Regions from separate parts of the Vibrio sp. NH-7 genome, predicted to be linked through region 1. Evidence: riboswitches for the same ligand, from Rfam matches in the RefSeq annotation. Region 1 holds a riboswitch; the other holds the start of a gene.
The links. Region 1 has a riboswitch for lysine ahead of tet(35) (tetracycline efflux Na+/H+ antiporter family transporter Tet(35)). Riboswitches for the same ligand answer to the same signal wherever they lie in the genome.
Positions count from the first base shown of each region.

Region 2: another riboswitch for lysine. It lies ahead of lysC (lysine-sensitive aspartokinase 3); the one in region 1 lies ahead of tet(35) (tetracycline efflux Na+/H+ antiporter family transporter Tet(35)).

Region 1 is NZ_CM132187.1:1,200,542-1,209,203, forward strand. It holds gene mnmA (tRNA 2-thiouridine(34) synthase MnmA) at 1-77, opposite strand, end outside; gene ACUALS_RS05680 (hypothetical protein) at 272-541, shown strand; gene ACUALS_RS05685 (inosine/guanosine kinase) at 695-1,999, shown strand; gene ACUALS_RS05690 (H-NS family histone-like protein) at 2,078-2,491, opposite strand; lysine riboswitch at 3,047-3,228, shown strand; gene tet(35) (tetracycline efflux Na+/H+ antiporter family transporter Tet(35)) at 3,342-4,943, shown strand; His leader region at 5,121-5,257, shown strand; gene hisG (ATP phosphoribosyltransferase) at 5,313-6,209, shown strand; gene hisD (histidinol dehydrogenase) at 6,215-7,525, shown strand; gene hisC (histidinol-phosphate transaminase) at 7,538-8,578, shown strand; gene hisB (bifunctional histidinol-phosphatase/imidazoleglycerol-phosphate dehydratase HisB) at 8,649-8,662, shown strand, end outside.
Region 2 is NZ_CM132187.1:2,701,113-2,709,774, forward strand. It holds gene uvrA (excinuclease ABC subunit UvrA) at 1-14, shown strand, start outside; gene ACUALS_RS12495 (PglL family O-oligosaccharyltransferase) at 83-1,867, shown strand; gene ACUALS_RS12500 (pyridoxal-phosphate-dependent aminotransferase family protein) at 1,897-3,018, opposite strand; lysine riboswitch at 3,245-3,422, shown strand; gene lysC (lysine-sensitive aspartokinase 3) at 3,530-4,882, shown strand; gene pmbA (metalloprotease PmbA) at 4,944-6,287, opposite strand; gene yjgA (ribosome biogenesis factor YjgA) at 6,396-6,923, shown strand; gene thiQ (thiamine ABC transporter ATP-binding protein) at 6,979-7,683, opposite strand; gene thiP (thiamine/thiamine pyrophosphate ABC transporter permease ThiP) at 7,667-8,662, opposite strand, start outside.

The DNA.
Region 1 (8,662 bases):
AGCAGGTACGCAGAAACAGATGAATCAACGCCGCCGGACATACCGACGATGACTTTCTTTTGGCTGTTGTCAGACATTACTTAACACCACTTAAATTAACTGGACGCAGATTCTAACAGAAAGCCGTTCGAGGTGACAGATCCGAGATCGGACTCACACTTCGAAAACAGAGCGAATTTTGTTCTGTTAATCACTATATCTGCGCTTTTTTAACAATAGAGTGTCTATATATGGCATAGTTGCCGAAAATCAAGCCTAACGGGTTAAACAAATGAGTGAAGAAAACCAAGTTTTAGAAGAATCCCATTTGATCGAAGTGGTCGAGAATCAATTGGAAGATGGCAACCCTATTAAAGTCAAAGAGACCCTCATGCGGTTGATGATGACAGGAACCCCGCGTGATGAAGCCGTAGCAATGATGGCCTGTGCCATGTCGATTGAAATATTCGATGTAATGAAAAACGACGGGGAATTTAATCTTAAACGCTACTCTGAAAACCTAGATCGTTTGCCTGATTTGAGCTTCATGGAAGGGGAATAACTTCCTCTTATTTAAAACGTTCTGAAACGTTCGTAAATTAATTATGCCTGCAAACGTTTGCTATGCTTGCGATTGTTGCCGCGCCCAATTGTGCGCGGTAGAATCCGGCATCCTTTCATCCCTTACTCGAATCCTTTACCACAGAATATAGCTATGAAATTTCCTGGCCAACGTAAATCGAAACACTACTTTCCCGTACACGCACGCGATCCTTTGGTGAGCCAAGCACAAGAAAGCAAGAAAATGTCTCGCACCCACATTATCGGTATTGATCAAACCTTGGTTGATATTGAAGCAAAGGTGAGTTCAGAGCTAATCGAAAAATATAACTTGAGTAAGGGACACTCATTAGTTATCGACGATGTCACGGCAGAAGCTTTATATGTTGAGCTGAAACAGAACGAGCTTATCACCAATGAATATGCAGGCGGCACCATTGGTAATACGCTACACAACTATTCTGTTCTTGCTGATGATCGTTCAACGCTACTAGGGGTGATGAGCCAAGATATTAAAATTGGCAGCTATGGCTATCGTTATCTGTGTAATACATCCAGCCGAATGGATTTGAATTACCTGCAAGGGGTTGAGGGCGCGATTGGACGTTGCTTTGCACTCATTACCGAAGATGGTGAGCGTACTTTTGCGATCAGTGAAGGCCAGATGAACCAACTTCACCCTGATAGCATTCCTGAAAAAATCTTTAAAAACGCGTCTGCGCTGGTATTAACGGCCTATTTGGTACGTTGTAAAGAGGGCGACCCGATGCCAGAAGCGACAATGCGCGCGATTGAGTACGCTAAAAAGCATGAAGTACCGGTAGTACTTACGTTAGGTACCAAATTTGTCATTCAAGACGATCCTCAATTTTGGCAAGCTTTCTTGCGTGACCACGTTTCTGTTGTGGCCATGAATGAAGATGAAGCTGAAGCTCTGACGGGCGAGTCTGACCCATTGGCTGCGTCTGATAAAGCGCTTGATTGGGTGGACTTGGTGCTATGTACCGCTGGTCCTGTTGGCTTGTTTATGGCTGGCTATACTGAAGAAGCGGCTAAGCGCGAGACTTCTCTACCTTTATTGCCAGGTAGTATCGCAGAATTTAACCGTTTTGAATTTAGTCGACCAGCAGTAAAAGATAACTGCGAAAACCCAATTAAAGTGTATTCGCATATTTCACCTTATATGGGTGGGCCTGAGAAGATTAAAAATACAAATGGTGCAGGGGATGCAGCGTTATCTGCCTTACTGCACGACATGGCGGCAAACAAGTATCACAAAGAAAACGTGCCTAACTCAAGCAAACATGCCCATGCTTATTTGACTTACTCGTCGTTTTCTCAGGTATGCAAGTATTCAAACCGTGCTAGCTATGAAGTTCTGGTACAACACTCGCCACGTTTGTCTAAAGGCTTGCCTGAAAGAGAAGACAGCTTGGAAGAAGCGTATTGGGAACGATAGAAAAGAAAGCCTCAAAATTATGAGGTTTTTGACTTATAAAAAAAGCGCCATGAAGGCGCTTTTTTGTTTTTACGTATTTTAGATAAGGAAATCGTCTAGTGATTTACCTGCATCTAATTGTTCTTGAATTGCTGAAGGTGTACGACCTTGGCCAGTCCAAGTTTTTTCTTCGCCATTCGCATCGGTGTATTTGTACTTCGCAGGGCGAGGCGCACGCTTTGATTTCGCTTTAGTTTTTGCTTTTGAGTCACCAGCAAGCGCAGAAATCAATGCTTCTACATCGATGCCATCTTTTGCGATTTGCTCTGCAATAGCCGACAGTTTAGCTTCTTGCTCAGCTGCTGCCGCACGTTCTGCTTCTTCTGCTTCTCGGCGTTCTTCTACAACTGTCGTCAATTTTTCTAGTGCTTCTTCCAATTGCTCCAGTGTTAATTCACGAGAGAAAGCACGCAAGCTGCGAATGTTTAATAGTGTTTTTGTTAGTTCCGACATATTTAAATCTCACTTTTATAAGGAGTGCCTAATATGAAAGATAATAATCCTGAAAAATGGATATTACAATATATAGAATGTAAATTTAGTTAAATCCTGACAAATATAATTCATCGCAGAAGATTTGTATTTTTTTACGCAAGTTTTCGTGACCTAGTTTAGTTTTTACTGGCTGGTTTAGACCATATTGATAAATAATCAACTCATGATTAAGTATTTGGTTTCATATATTGGAAACTGTTTCTAATTTAAGAATAAACAAATCGTCAAAAAATAGTCGGCGACAAACATTTGAATTTTTAGGTGCCACATTATTAATGTCTATTTTAGATGCTTACCAAGATAGTCATTCCTTAGTTGTATGAGATGGTATGCAAAGAATGTCTATGCACAAAAGTTGGAAGGTTAATCTTTTCGGCATAAAAATATTTTTAACAATAAATCTGGCACGATGTATTGAAAAGAAGTGTGACTTAAGTACAATAAGCGGAACCTAATGCATTATGCTGGTTAAATTATTGTTAAAATGACTTTTCGATAGTTTAAAGTTTCAGCATGTGCGGTAGAGGCGCGGAATAAATAAGTAATGCTTGTTGGGGTGATGCCAATGAACAAGTAGGAAAGGTTATTTCGCCGAAGTGGGCTATCAAATCAACGATGCTTGCTGGGGTTACACTCGAAAGGGGTAACACTGCCATAGTCTATAATTTGTAAAACTATGGAGCGCTACTGTAGGGCTGGGTAAGCATTCGCTTGCCTGTCGCTTATTTTTAGTTAATTGTTTGGAAATGAGTTCCTTCAATTAGTCTGCAGTAGATCTCTAACCATTTATTACTGGTTTTTGAAGATCATGAATTTAATTGATTTTGCATCATCTCCTTTATCTCTTTTGCCTCCTTTAGTGGCGTTGAGTCTTGCTATTGTTACGCGTCGCGTACTTGTTTCTCTAGGTGTCGGTATTGTTCTTGGTGCTGTCTTGCTTAATGACTACTCATTGGGTAATGCGCTTGGATATGTTGGCTCTACTGTATCTAGTGTGTTCATCGAAGACGGTGGGATTAACACTTGGAACATGAGTATTGTCGGCTTCCTATTGTTGCTCGGTATGATGACTGCGCTGTTAACACTGTCGGGTGGTACTCGCGCTTTTGCTGAGTGGGCGCAGACACGCGTGAAAAGCAAACGTGGTTCTAAGCTTTTGGCTGCGTTTCTTGGCGTGTTCATCTTCGTCGATGACTACTTTAATAGTTTAGCGGTAGGGGCAATCTCTCGACCTGTTACTGACCGTTTCTACGTGTCTCGCGCTAAGCTTGCTTATATCCTCGATTCTACAGCGGCACCTATGTGTGTGATCATGCCTGCGTCTAGCTGGGGTGCTTACATCATGACAATCATCGGCGGCATTCTTGTCTCACACGGCATTACAGAATACTCGGCATTGGGCGCATACTTACGTTTGGTTCCGATGAACTTCTACGCAATCTTTGCGCTATTGATGGTATTCGCTGTGGCTTGGTTTGGCTTAGATATTGGCAAGATGCGTGACCACGAGATCGCTGCGTCTCAGGGCCGAGGTTTTGACAAAGACCAAGAGAATGATACCGAGGAAGCTCATGAGCTGAACGAAGAGCTAGATATCCGCGAAAGCGAAGGCGGCAAAGTGTCTGATCTTGTTTTGCCGATTGTTTTCCTAATTATTGCGACGGTTGCGTCAATGCTTTATACCGGTGGTCAAGCGTTGGCTTCAGACGGTATTGAGTTCAATCTATTGGGCGCGTTTGAGAATACTGATGTTGGTACCTCTTTAATTTACGGTGGTTTGGTTGGCCTAGCGGTTGCTCTATTCACGGTATTCAAACAAGGTATCGCCGCATCGGAAATTGGCCGTACGCTTTGGATCGGTGCCAAATCAATGTTTGGCGCAATTCTTATCCTAGTCTTCGCATGGACAATTGGTTCTGTCATTGGCGACATGAACACAGGTAAATATCTGTCAACGCTTGCGCAAGGCAATATTAACCCACACTGGTTACCTGTAATCTTGTTCCTATTGTCTGGCTTGATGGCGTTCTCGACGGGCACATCATGGGGTACGTTTGGTATCATGTTACCAATCGCAGGTGATATGGCTGGCGCAACCGATCTTGCGTTAATGCTTCCGATGCTAAGTGCTGTTTTAGCCGGTTCGGTATTTGGTGATCACTGTTCACCAATCTCAGATACGACCATTCTGTCTTCGACAGGCGCACGTTGTAATCACATTGATCACGTTGCGACACAGCTACCTTACGCCTTGTCTGTTGCAGCCGTATCCTGCATTGGTTTCATCACATTGGGTATGACGGCGTCGGTCGGTATTTCGTTTGCCGTCTCGTCTGTGGCGTTTGTAGCGGTTTGTGTATTGCTATCTGTCCTGTCTAAATCGAAAATGGCCAGTTGTCAAAATGCTTAACTGAGCAATAGTGCATCATGTTAAAAAGGGAGCTTCGGCTCCCTTTTTTAATTGTCATATACAAATGGAAAAAAGTTTAAATAAATGGTTGAAAAATGTTTACACCTTAGTTAGTGTGGATATCAACAAAGCGAACACGAAGAGCTATATAAGTATGCGTCCAACAGTAATGAACATTCATCACCATCATCACCCAGTCTAGTCTTTCGGGAGATGCGCGCATACCCGGGAGGCAGGAAACTCCCGGAGGCTAAAATCGTAAACTACAAGATTTAGAACCCTCGGGAGACCAACTCTTCCGAGGGTTTTTTAGTATTCGATTAACGTAAAATTTCATAAATTTCAAATATTTGCACAGGGATTACAGCAATGCAAACACAACGCCTAAGAATCGCAATTCAGAAAAAAGGTCGCCTCAGCAAAGAGAGCCAAGCTCTACTTAAAAAATGTGGCGTGAAGTTCAATGTTATGGGTGAGCGATTAGTTGTTCATTCAGAAAATATGCCAATTGACTTGCTGTTAGTCCGTGACGACGATATTCCAGGTCTGATTATGGATGGTGTGGTTGACCTAGGCTTCATTGGCGAAAACGAACTGGAAGAAGTTCGTCTCGATCGTAAAGCGTTGGGTGAGCCGTCTGAATTTGTTCAACTTCGTCGACTTGATTTCGGTGGTTGCCGTTTGTCTATCGCAATCGATAAAGACGAAGAGTATAACGGCCCTCAAGACCTTGCTGGAAAACGTATTGCCACAACTTACCCGCAGCTATTAAAAGCTTACATGGATGAAGCGGGCGTTCCATTCTCAACATGTATGCTGACAGGTTCAGTAGAAGTTGCCCCTCGTGCGGGTCTTGCTGATGCCATTGCTGACTTAGTTTCTACTGGTGCAACGTTGGAAGCGAATGGCCTTAAAGAAGCTGAGATCATCTTCAAATCAAAAGCGACACTGATTCAACGTACTGGTGAGTTCGACGCAGACAAAGTCGCGCTAATTGAAAAGCTCCTGACTCGTATGCAGGGCGTACAGCAAGCGAAAGAGTCTAAGTACATCATGCTACACGCGCCAGCTGAGAAGTTAGACCAAATCAAAGCACTACTGCCAGGCGCGGAAGATCCAACGGTATTACCTCTGTCTGCCGACAAGCAAAAAGTTGCGGTTCATTTGGTAAGTACTGAAAACCTGTTCTGGGAAACCATGGAACAACTGAAAGAACTGGGTGCGAGCTCAATTCTAGTACTACCAATTGACAAAATGATGGAGTAACGGCAATGAGAACTGTTGTATGGCAATCACTCAGTGAAACGCAACAAGACGCGATTTTGGAACGCCCAGCGATTAGCGAAGGGGCAAATATTACCGCGTCAGTTGCCGAAGTTATTGCGAAGGTTCGCGAAGAAGGTGACGCTGCGCTGTTTGAGCTGACTGAAAAGTTTGACCGTGTAACTCCAGATTCGCTAAGAGTCTCTGAGCAAGAAGTGACAGCGGCGTGTGGTCGTTTGTCTGACAATATGAAAAAGGCGTTGGATCAAGCGTACTCAAACATTGCTAAGTTTCACAAAGCGCAGAAGCCACAGCCCATCAAGGTAGAAACTCAACCGGGTGTACTTTGTGAACAGGTCACGCGCCCAATTCAAAAAGTGGGTTTGTATATTCCTGGTGGCAGTGCGCCATTGCCATCAACGGTTTTGATGCTTGGTGTTCCAGCAAAAATTGCAGGTTGTCGTAAAGTAGTCTTGTGCTCACCACCACCAATTGCTGATGAAATTTTATATGTTGCAAGACTGTGCGGCATTGATGAAGTCTACAATGTCGGCGGTGGACAGGCGGTTGCTGCGATGGCTTACGGTACAGAGACCGTATCGAAAGTCGACAAAATCTTTGGTCCGGGCAACGCTTACGTGACCGAGGCAAAGCGACAGGTGAGCAATGATTTCCGTGGCGCAGCGATTGATATGCCAGCAGGTCCATCAGAAGTGCTAGTGATTGCCGATGAAACCTCAGATGCAGACTTCATTGCGGCAGACCTTCTAAGCCAAGCTGAGCACGGCCCTGATTCTCAAGTGGTGTTGGTCACGCCTTCTCCTGTGATTGCCGATCAAGTGACGGACGCGGTTCAACGCCAGCTGAAAGAACTGTCTCGAGCTGATATTGCTGAAAAGGCGTTGGCATCGAGTTTGATCATTATCTCTGAATCTCTTACTCAAGCGGTTTCTATCTCGAATTACTACGGTCCTGAGCACTTAATTGTTCAGACTAAGAACCCACGCGAGCTTCTGCCTCTATTAGATAACGCAGGCTCAATTTTCCTTGGTGATTGGTCGCCTGAATCAGCAGGTGATTATGCATCGGGCACCAACCACGTTCTTCCTACTTACGGTTACACACGCACGTATTCAAGCTTAGGTTTGGCGGACTTCTCGAAACGTATGACGGTTCAAGAGCTGTCTGCTGATGGCCTAAAGAACCTTGCACCAACAGTGGTCACCATGGCGGAAGCGGAAGGTTTGGATGCGCACAAACGTGCAGTGACTATTCGTACTGAAAAATTAACCCGCGTAGAAAAATTGGCAGCTAAGTAAGAGGATATTGAGATGGAAAAGCTAGCGCGTAAACAAGTCCAAAAACTTACCCCTTATTTATCGGCTCGCCGAATTGGTGGTACTGGTGACGTTTGGCTAAATGCCAACGAATCACCATTCAACAATGAATATACAACAGACTTTGCCCGTCTTAATCGTTACAGCGAATGTCAGCCAAAAGAGTTGATTTCCGCTTATGCAGCCTATGCGGGTGTGAAACCAGAACAAACGCTGACCTCTCGCGGGGCAGATGAAGGTATTGAACTACTGATTCGTGCATTCTGTGAGCCGGGTGAAGATGCGATTCTTTACTGTCCACCAACTTACGGTATGTATGCCATCAGCGCGGAAACCATCGGTGTAGAGCGTAAAACTGTGCCGCTAACGTCAGATTGGCAACTAGACCTTGCAGGTATCGAAGCCAATCTGGATAACGTGAAACTGGTTTTTGTATGTTCGCCAAACAATCCAACAGGTAACTTAGTTAAGCGTGAAGATATTGTCTCTCTGCTTGAGATGACAAAAGACCGTGCAATCGTGGTGATGGATGAAGCGTATATTGATTTTTGTCCAGAAGCGTCAACGGTAGATTTGCTGGCGCAATATCCGAACCTTGCCATACTGCGTACTCTGTCGAAAGCTTTCGCGCTTGCTGGTCTGCGTTGTGGATTTACGCTTGCGAACGAAGAGCTGATTAATGTACTTCTTAAAGTTATCGCACCGTACCCAGTCCCAGTTCCGGTGGCAGAAATTGCTATTCAAGCGCTGTCTGAAGCAGGTCTAGCGCGAGCTAAGTTCCAAGTTCTCGACTTGAATGCAAACCGAGCTTACTTGCAAGTTGGTCTTTCAATGATTCCGGGTTTGGAAGTGTTTGAAGGGTGGGGAAACTACCTATTGGTGAAATTCCCAGATGGCGATGATCTTTTCAAAGCAGCTTGGGATACGGGCATTATTTTGCGTAACTCGCCAATTGAGAACTGCGTACGTATCAGTGTTGGTAACCGCGACGAGTGTGAAAAAACGCTTGGATTTATTAGAAACTACTACTCATAAGTTGAGAAAGAATTAATCGCTCTTGCTCAATAGCGGGAGCGCCAAAAAGAATAGCAATAAGGAAGTTCGAGTGAGCAAACAACA
Region 2 (8,662 bases), 1.5 Mb from region 1:
CTATGTTAAAATAACAATTAATAGTAAAGTAAACAGGCCAGTGTCATTCTCACTGGCCTGTTTTTATTAGGATATGGACCCCATGGCTACCACACACGTTTCCGGGACAAAACTAGCAAAGCAAAAACCAAAGGTACCGCTGAATAAACCCTTCTTGGTCGCATTTGGCGCCATCTACATCATCGCAATGCACTTTTTTATGCCTAACCCCGGGGGGGCTGGGTTGGCGCTTTCATTCAACCCGACCACTTGGCTCGCACTCAGTTTTGCTCTCGCTATTGGCCTTTATCAAGTCGGAACCGAGGGAGCCTTGCGTTACAACAAGCTCACGATTGCTTTCTTCATTTGCTGTCTGCTTATCACGTTACCTGTTTTCTATCCAAATTCGGTTGTGGAGCTCTCTATTGGCAAGTTAACTGGCTTATGGGCAGGCTATCTGCTGTTCGTCGTCTTGCAACAGTTTCGTTTCAGCAATAAACAGAAGCAGCGCTTGCTATGGTTCATCGTCATCGCCGTTACCATTGAAGCTCTCTTTGGTTGGGTGCAATACTTACTATTAGAGCCCGACAACCTTATTGGCTACAACACGGTAATCAACCGCCCTTATGGAATTTTTCAGCAGCCCAATGTCATGGCAACTTTTCTCGCAACAGGGCTTGCTATATCAGGCTACCTACTAACGCGACAACCGATTAAATATCAAACCAAAATCAGTGATGTTGCACTTCTGTATGTAATCCCTGCACTCACCGTCCCCCTACTTATAGTACTTGCGTCGCGAACGGGATGGCTAAGTGCGATTCTTGTGATCCTAGGGGTACTGCCTTATCTCTACAGATTCGCAACCAAGAAACGTTTTTGGGGTTGGGTTATCTCACTCAGTTTAGGGATGATGCTGGGCTTGATACCAAATATCGCTCAACATAATGTAGATTCACCCAAAAACCTATCGGCTCAAAAAGTAAACCTTAAAAGTCCAAGGGAATACCACATTCCTCAAGCGCTAGATATGCTAATCGAGAAGCCGTTTTCCGGATATGGTTATGGCAAATTTGAGTCTGAATACATTGTCTATAGCGCTCGCCAACATCAACTTAATCCAGAGTATCATCCAGGCCTCCCCGCTCTTGACCATCCACACAACGAGCTCTTGTATTGGGGCGTTGAAGGTGGCTTAGTGCCAATACTGGCTATTTTCTTAGCGGCCACTCTAGTATTGATAAGGGTCTATCAAGGTAAAAAAGGCACCCGGTTGGCGCTCTTTGCGTTGTTCATTCCAATTGTGCTGCATTCGCAGTTGGAATACCCCTTCTATCACTCGGCGATCCATTGGATCACCTTCATCACTCTACTCTATTGGGTTGACCAAAGAGCCAATAAGTATCGGAGCGTGACCTTTAGTTTTGTTTCTCAAACTGGACTGCGTGTGTCCAGTTTGGTAATGCCCATCTTAGTTAGCTTTTATATGGTGAGTGCCCTGCATACCAATTACATTCTCACTCAGTTTGAAAAGTCTAACCCAAAAGATCCTGAGATTTTGAATCAAGTCACCAACCCAATTGCATGGCAAGATCGATATGACTGGGACATTTACAGCACTTATCTCAATATTGGCCTGTATAAACATGACCCTGAGTTTATTCAGCCATACATCGACTGGTCACTGGAGATCATCAAAAACAAACCAAGGCCCGCTTTCTATAACAACCTGATCCTGGCTTATCAAGGTATTGGCGAAGAAGAGAAAGCGCAGCAGATCCGAAGTGAAGCACAGTTCCTATTCCCAAATCGCGACTTTAGTGAAGTGCAGTATGTTCCACCAAACATCGACGCACTGGCCACAGAGGCAAGTAAACCAGCAGAATAAAGAAAGGCGACCTTAGGTCGCCTTGTCATTCATTGAGTCATTGACTCTTCTAGTGCTCTCAAACAAAGAGCGACATTCTCCGATCTCGCTCCGTATCCCATTAGGCCGATACGCCAAGCTTTTCCTGCGAGAGCACCTAAGCCCGCGCCAATTTCTAGATTATAAGTATCAAGCAAGTGGCTACGCACTTTAGCCTCGTCTACCCCTTGAGGTACGTAAATTGCGTTCAACTGAGGCAAACGAGATCGCTCCTCAACAACAAATTCAAAACCCAGCTTCTCTAATCCAGCTTTTAGCTTTTCGTGCATCTCGAGATGGCGTTGCCAAGCGTTTTCTAACCCTTCATTTTGCAAAATGAGCAGAGATTCATGAAGCGCATAAAGGCTATTAACAGGTGCAGTGTGATGGTAGCTGCGCTTGCCTTCCCCGCTCCAATACCCCAACACAAGGCTTTGATCAAGGAACCAACTCTGGACTGGTGTCTTTCTCGCTTGGATTTTATCAATGGCTGCTTGGGAGAGTGTCACTGGCGATAAACCTGGCACACACGACAAACATTTCTGGCTACCGGAATAAACCGCATCCAACTGCCACTCATCAACTTTTAGTGGAACGCCACCTAAAGACGTTACCGCGTCCACAATCGATAACACGCCGTGCTGCTTAGCGAGCTTACCGAGAGCCTCTGCATCACTGCAAGCACCTGTCGAGGTTTCAGCATGAACAAAAGCAAGAATCTTCGCATCTGGGTTGGCTTTCAGAGCCTGTTCCACTTTCTCTACCGAGACCGGTGCGCCCCACTCGTCGTCAACAAGCTCAACCACACCGCCTGCACGGACGACGTTTTCTCTCATGCGCTCGCCAAATACGCCATTTCGACAAACAATTACTTTGTCACCTGGCTCAATCAAATTGACGAAGCAAGTTTCCATTCCTGCACTCCCGGGCGCAGAAACTGCAATCGTGAATTCATTTTCCGTTTGGAATGCATACTTAAGTAGCTGCTTAAGTTCGTCCATCATCTTGATAAATAGAGGATCCAAGTGACCAACCGTTGGACGACTCAACGCCTGCAGCACTTGAGGTGAAATGTCCGAAGGTCCCGGTCCCATCAGGATACGGTGAGGTGGAATAAAACTTTGAATCGTCATTGGCAGCTCCTTTTGCAAACTATTTTATTGTTCTGTTGAAGGTTATTGATTCACCTTAATCCAATTCAAACGCCTCAGCAATTAGCCCAAAGTCTTGAGGTCAAACCAGTGTCACAAGTTTGTTAATTTACCAAGAGCATAAAGTTACAAAATACCGTTGACATTGGTCACATAAAAACGTTCAATGCTGGATAGGTGGCGAATATTTATGCCACGCAACTTAAATTGTTGCAGAAGAGGAGCACTGCCCAGGTAGATGTGTCGTGGAACCACAATTCCGAGACAACACATTGAGGGGGAGCAGTGCCGAGGTAAACCAAAAGTGTGGTTTTGGTTTGTCGGTTGACTTGGGTTGAGTCCCATCAACTGTCATCAGCACAGCCTGATGATGAGCTTCTGAGGTCAATAGCATTTCAAAAATACCTCTTTTTCGCTCATTCTCTCTTCAAGCAAACATCGGATGTTGGGTTAACCCCCAGTTTTATTTTCAGGAAGTCGTGGGAGAAATGCCGTGGGCAGTTTCAATGTTGCTAAGTTTGGTGGGACAAGTGTTGCAAATTTTGAGGCGATGAGTCGCTGTGCAGCCATTATCGAATCAAACCCCAATACCAAATTAGTTGTTAGCAGTGCGTGTTCAGGTGTCACCAACTTATTGGTCGAGTTAGCCAATGGTGTGCAAGACCAAACACATCGAAGTGAAATATTAACCAAACTGGCTGAGATCCATAATGCTGTTTTGGACCAACTCGAAGATTCAACCCAGGCTGCAGCCGAGGTCTACACCATTCTAGATACGGTGACGAGCCTTGCAGAAGCCGCTTCAATCCAAGCTAGCCGTAAGCTCACAGACCACTTAGTCGCGTGTGGTGAGCTGATGTCGACTCACCTGCTTACCCAATTAATGAGAGAGCGAGGAATCGCCGCCACACGTTTCGATATTCGAGATGTACTGCGCACCGACAGCAACTTTGGCAAAGCAGAACCAGAGCTAGATAGCATCCGTCAGCTTGCCGAAGAAAAGCTCATTCCACTATGCCAAGAATCCGTAGTGATCACTCAAGGCTTTATCGGCTCAGACGCAGAAGGCAATACGACAACCCTAGGTCGCGGCGGCAGTGACTACAGCGCCGCACTGATTGCGGAGGCGGTTGAAGCGTCAGGCTTGGAGATTTGGACTGACGTTCCCGGTATCTACACCACCGATCCTCGTATCGCACCGAAAGCGTCTCCAATCCCAGAAATCAGCTTTAGCGAAGCCTCTGAGATGGCAAACTTTGGCGCGAAGATCTTACACCCATCGACTCTCGTTCCGGCACTGCGTCATGATATTCCAGTTTTTGTCGGCTCATCAAAAGAGCCAGAAAAGGGCGGGACTTGGATTCGCCATCAAGTGGAGAGCTCACCGCTATTTCGTGCATTAGCCCTTCGCTGCAACCAGACAATGGTGACACTACGCAGCGCAAAAATGTTCCACGCATACGGCTTTTTAGCCCGTGTTTTTGAGATTCTAGCCAAGCACAAGGTATCGGTGGATTTAATCACGACCTCAGAGATCAGCGTCTCACTCACATTGGATCAAACTGATACCTCAGGCGGAGCGCCTCAGCTGCCGGAAGCCGCTCGTATTGAGTTAGAAGAGCTATGTAGCGTCGACGTAGAGCACAACTTATGTCTGGTAGCGCTTATCGGCAACAACATGAGCGAAAGTAAAGGCTACGCGAAGCAAGTCTTTGGCACATTAGAAGACTTCAATCTACGCATGATCTGTTACGGTGCAAGTCCGCACAACCTCTGCTTCCTAGTGCATGAGTCCGTCTCAAAGCAAGCCATTCAAAAGCTGCACACTGAGTTGTTTGAGGGCTAAGAAAAACAAAAGGTTGGCACTATGCCAACCTTTTTTATTCAAGCCAAAATATAGGGGATTACTACTCGCCTGCCACCTTCATAGACTCAAGCAATATAGAACCCGTTTGAATTTGTGAACGCGTTTCCACATCATTACCGACAGCGACAATGTTCTGGAACATCTGTTTAAGATTGCCAGCAATGGTAATTTCTGACACAGGGAACTGGATCTGACCATTCTCCACCCAGAAGCCTGCCGCACCACGAGAATAATCGCCTGTCACGATATTGACACCTTGGCCCATGGTCTCTGTAACCAATAAGCCTGTGCCTAGCTCTTTCAGCATTTGTTCGAAATTCTGCCCCGTTGATTGCACATACCAGTTATGAATACCACCAGCATGGCCTGTTGGCGTCATATCCATTTTACGTGCGGCGTAGCTCGTTAGCAGATACGTCGCTAGCACGCCATCGGTAATGATCTCTCTGTCTCGGGTGAAGACGCCTTCACTATCAAAGGGACTAGAGGCAAGACCACGCAGTACATGAGGCTTTTCTGCGATGTTAAACCAATCAGGCAGAACCTTTTCACCCAGTTGATCGAGCAAGAATGAGGATTTGCGGTATAAGTTGCCACCGCTGATCGCCATCACCAAATGACCAATCAAACCGGTTGCCACATCTGCAGCAAACATGATCGGGTATTGACCCGTTTTGAGCTTTTGCGCATCCAAACGACTGATGGTTTTTTCTGCCGCTTTTAGCCCTACCGCTTCAGGAGACCAAAGATCGTCTTTATGACGTGACAAAGTGTAGTCGTAGTCTCGCTCCATCTCACCATTAGCGCCCTGACCAATCACACAACAACTTGTACTGTGACGGCTCGAAGCATAACTCGCCAGTAAACCATGGCTATTACCATATACCTTCAGCCCATAATGGCTATCGTAACTCGCACCATCGCTTTGTTTAATTTTGTCGCTGTACTCAAGCGCCGCTTTCTCAGCGGCAATGGCGACCTGAGCAGCATAATCTGGATCAGGCGTGTCTGGGTGGAATAGATCCAAATCTGGGATCTCTTTGACCATCAACTCTTTAGGCGCAGGACCAGCATAAGGGTCTTCAGAGGTATACTGAGCAATATCGAGCGCAGCCAATACGGTTTGTTGAATCGCTTTTTCACTTAAGTCAGAGGTTGATGCACTGCCCTTACGTTGACCACGGTAAACCGTAATGCCCAACGCACCATCACTGTTGAATTCCACATTTTCCACTTCACACATGCGAGTAGAGACACTTAGGCCAGTGGTTTTCGTGATCGCGACTTCTGCACCATCAGACTTCTCTGCCGCCATCTCTAACGCTTTAGCGACTGCGGCTTCTAACTCAACGCGCTGTTGAGCAACTTGCTCTCTTACGTCCATATCAACTTAGTTCTAAAGATTTGTTCTCTCTAGGATAACAAGAATTTCGCTTTCTCCCCACGATTCTTGTTAAAATAGAGAAATAGATGGTCAAATTAAGGCAGAGAAATGGCACGTAAAAACCAAAAAGCGCCATGGGAAGAGGAAGAAGAAATCATCTGGGTAAGTAAGACCGAGATGAAACGCGACATGGAAGAACTGCAGCAGTTAGGTGAAGAGCTCGTGAGCCTAAAACCTTCTGTGCTGGAAAAGTTTCCGCTTAGCGAAGATCTCGCAGAAGCAATCAAAGATGCGCAACGATTCAAAAACGAAGCGCGTCGCCGCCAACTGCAATACATTGGTAAATTGATGCGCTTTGAAGATCCTGAGCCACTGCAAGCCGCATTAGACAGGGTTCGCAATAAGCACTCACAAGCAACAGCGCACCTGCATAAGCTAGAGCAGTTGCGTGACCGCATTGTTGAAGAGGGTGATGCAGCCATTGGCGATGCAATGGAACTCTATCCAAACGCAGATCGCCAGCGCCTGCGTCAACTTGCTCGCCAAGCGGCAAAAGAGAAAAAAGCAGGTAAGCCTGCGAAATCTTACCGCGAAATCTTCCAAGTTCTAAAAGCGCTGAGCGACGAAGACGTTTAGCACCAAATACAAAAAGGATTGATGCACGCACATCAATCCTTTTTCTTTAAGCCCTCTATTCGCCTGCTCTGACGAACTCACTCAATGCTTGGTTACTGTGGTTGGAAACGAGCTGTTCAACGCCTGCTGCCACTTCCACTCGCCCGTTGGCAACAAAGATAAAATCGGAGCCAATGGCTTTAGCGTCACTGATGTGGTGCGTCACCATCAGCACGGTGATATTTCTCTCTTTGGCTAACTTTGCCACCAGCGATAACATTTCTTCACGTAAGATAGGATCGAGCGCGGAAAACGGTTCATCGAGCAGCCAAACTGGATGAGACTGCACAAAGCAGCGCGCCAAGGCGACTCGTTGACGCTGCCCGCCAGATAACTGCTCTGGCAATCGGTCAAGATAGTCAGCCACGCCCACTTGCTGCGCCGCCAACTCCACTTTCCGTTGCTGCTCATCACTGAGCTTTAGCCCAGGGTGCAAACCAAGCCCAATATTTTGTCTGACGGTCAGGTGAGCAAATAGGTTGTGTTCCTGAAATAACATCGCAAAAGGTCGCCGGTGCGGTTCTAAACCAACAATGTCACGCCCTTCCACGCTAATCGAACCACTGACAGGCTCGATGAATCCCGCCACTAATGCCAGCAACGTCGACTTGCCCGCCCCACTTGGTCCCATCAAGGCGGTGATCGAACCTTGTTCAACGGATACATCAAAATGAAACAACTCGTTGTGGTAGTAATAATCCACTTTAGTCAGAGATAACATGATTGACCTTTTTGTTCGCTTTAAACAACGTTTCGATGAGCGTGAAACAGCCAACACTGAGAAGAAGCAATGTCAGGGAAACGACCGCCGCCGCATCCATCTGATAGCTTCCCAGCAACTGGAACAGATAGAGTGGTAGAGTGCGAAATTCTTGACTACCAAACAAGGCAATCGCGCTCAGATCGCCAATCGCAAACATGAAGCTAATAGCAAATGCGTGCGCCATCGGTTTTTTAAGCGCCCGCCACTCAACCACTTTAAACCGTTGCCACCCTTTCATCCCAAGGCTTGCACACACATACTGATACTGTTGCTCGACCTGTAGCATCGGCTGAGAGAGCGTTTTAATCACATAGGGAAGCCCCATCAGCGCGTTCACCGCCACGACCACCACGAAAGCCAGACTGAATACATCCGTAAATGAGCGCAGCAACAAAAACAACCCAGTCGAAACAACCAAGCCGGGGGTGACCAAAATAATGGTGCCGATCAGTTCAATATGATCCGCTTGCCGCGCTCGAGCATTAAGCCGGAGTCGACGACTGGTGATCAAGATGGTAATACCCGCCAACAAAGCGATCATACTCGCAAGGGTCGCCACTTTCAGCGATGCCCAAAGTGCATGCCAAAAACGCGGATCTGTAAAGACTTGGACCGCATGGCTATTGATACCGCTGACAATGACCATTGCCAAAGGAGGCAGAACCAATATGGCGGCGAGCCCAATCCAACTGTAATCCCACACTTTATTGCGCCAATGATTACCGGCTAAATAGGGGTTGTTCGTAGTACTCACGGAGCTTACTGATATCGGTTTACCCAAACGCTGAATGATCAGCGCCATGATGCCACAAAGCGTCATCTGCCATATCGCCAATAGCGCACCGGCTTGCAAATCGAAATCAAATTTGATCGCTTGATAGATGGCGAGTTCAATGGTCGTCGATTTTGGTCCGCCACCAAGCGCCATTACGGTCGC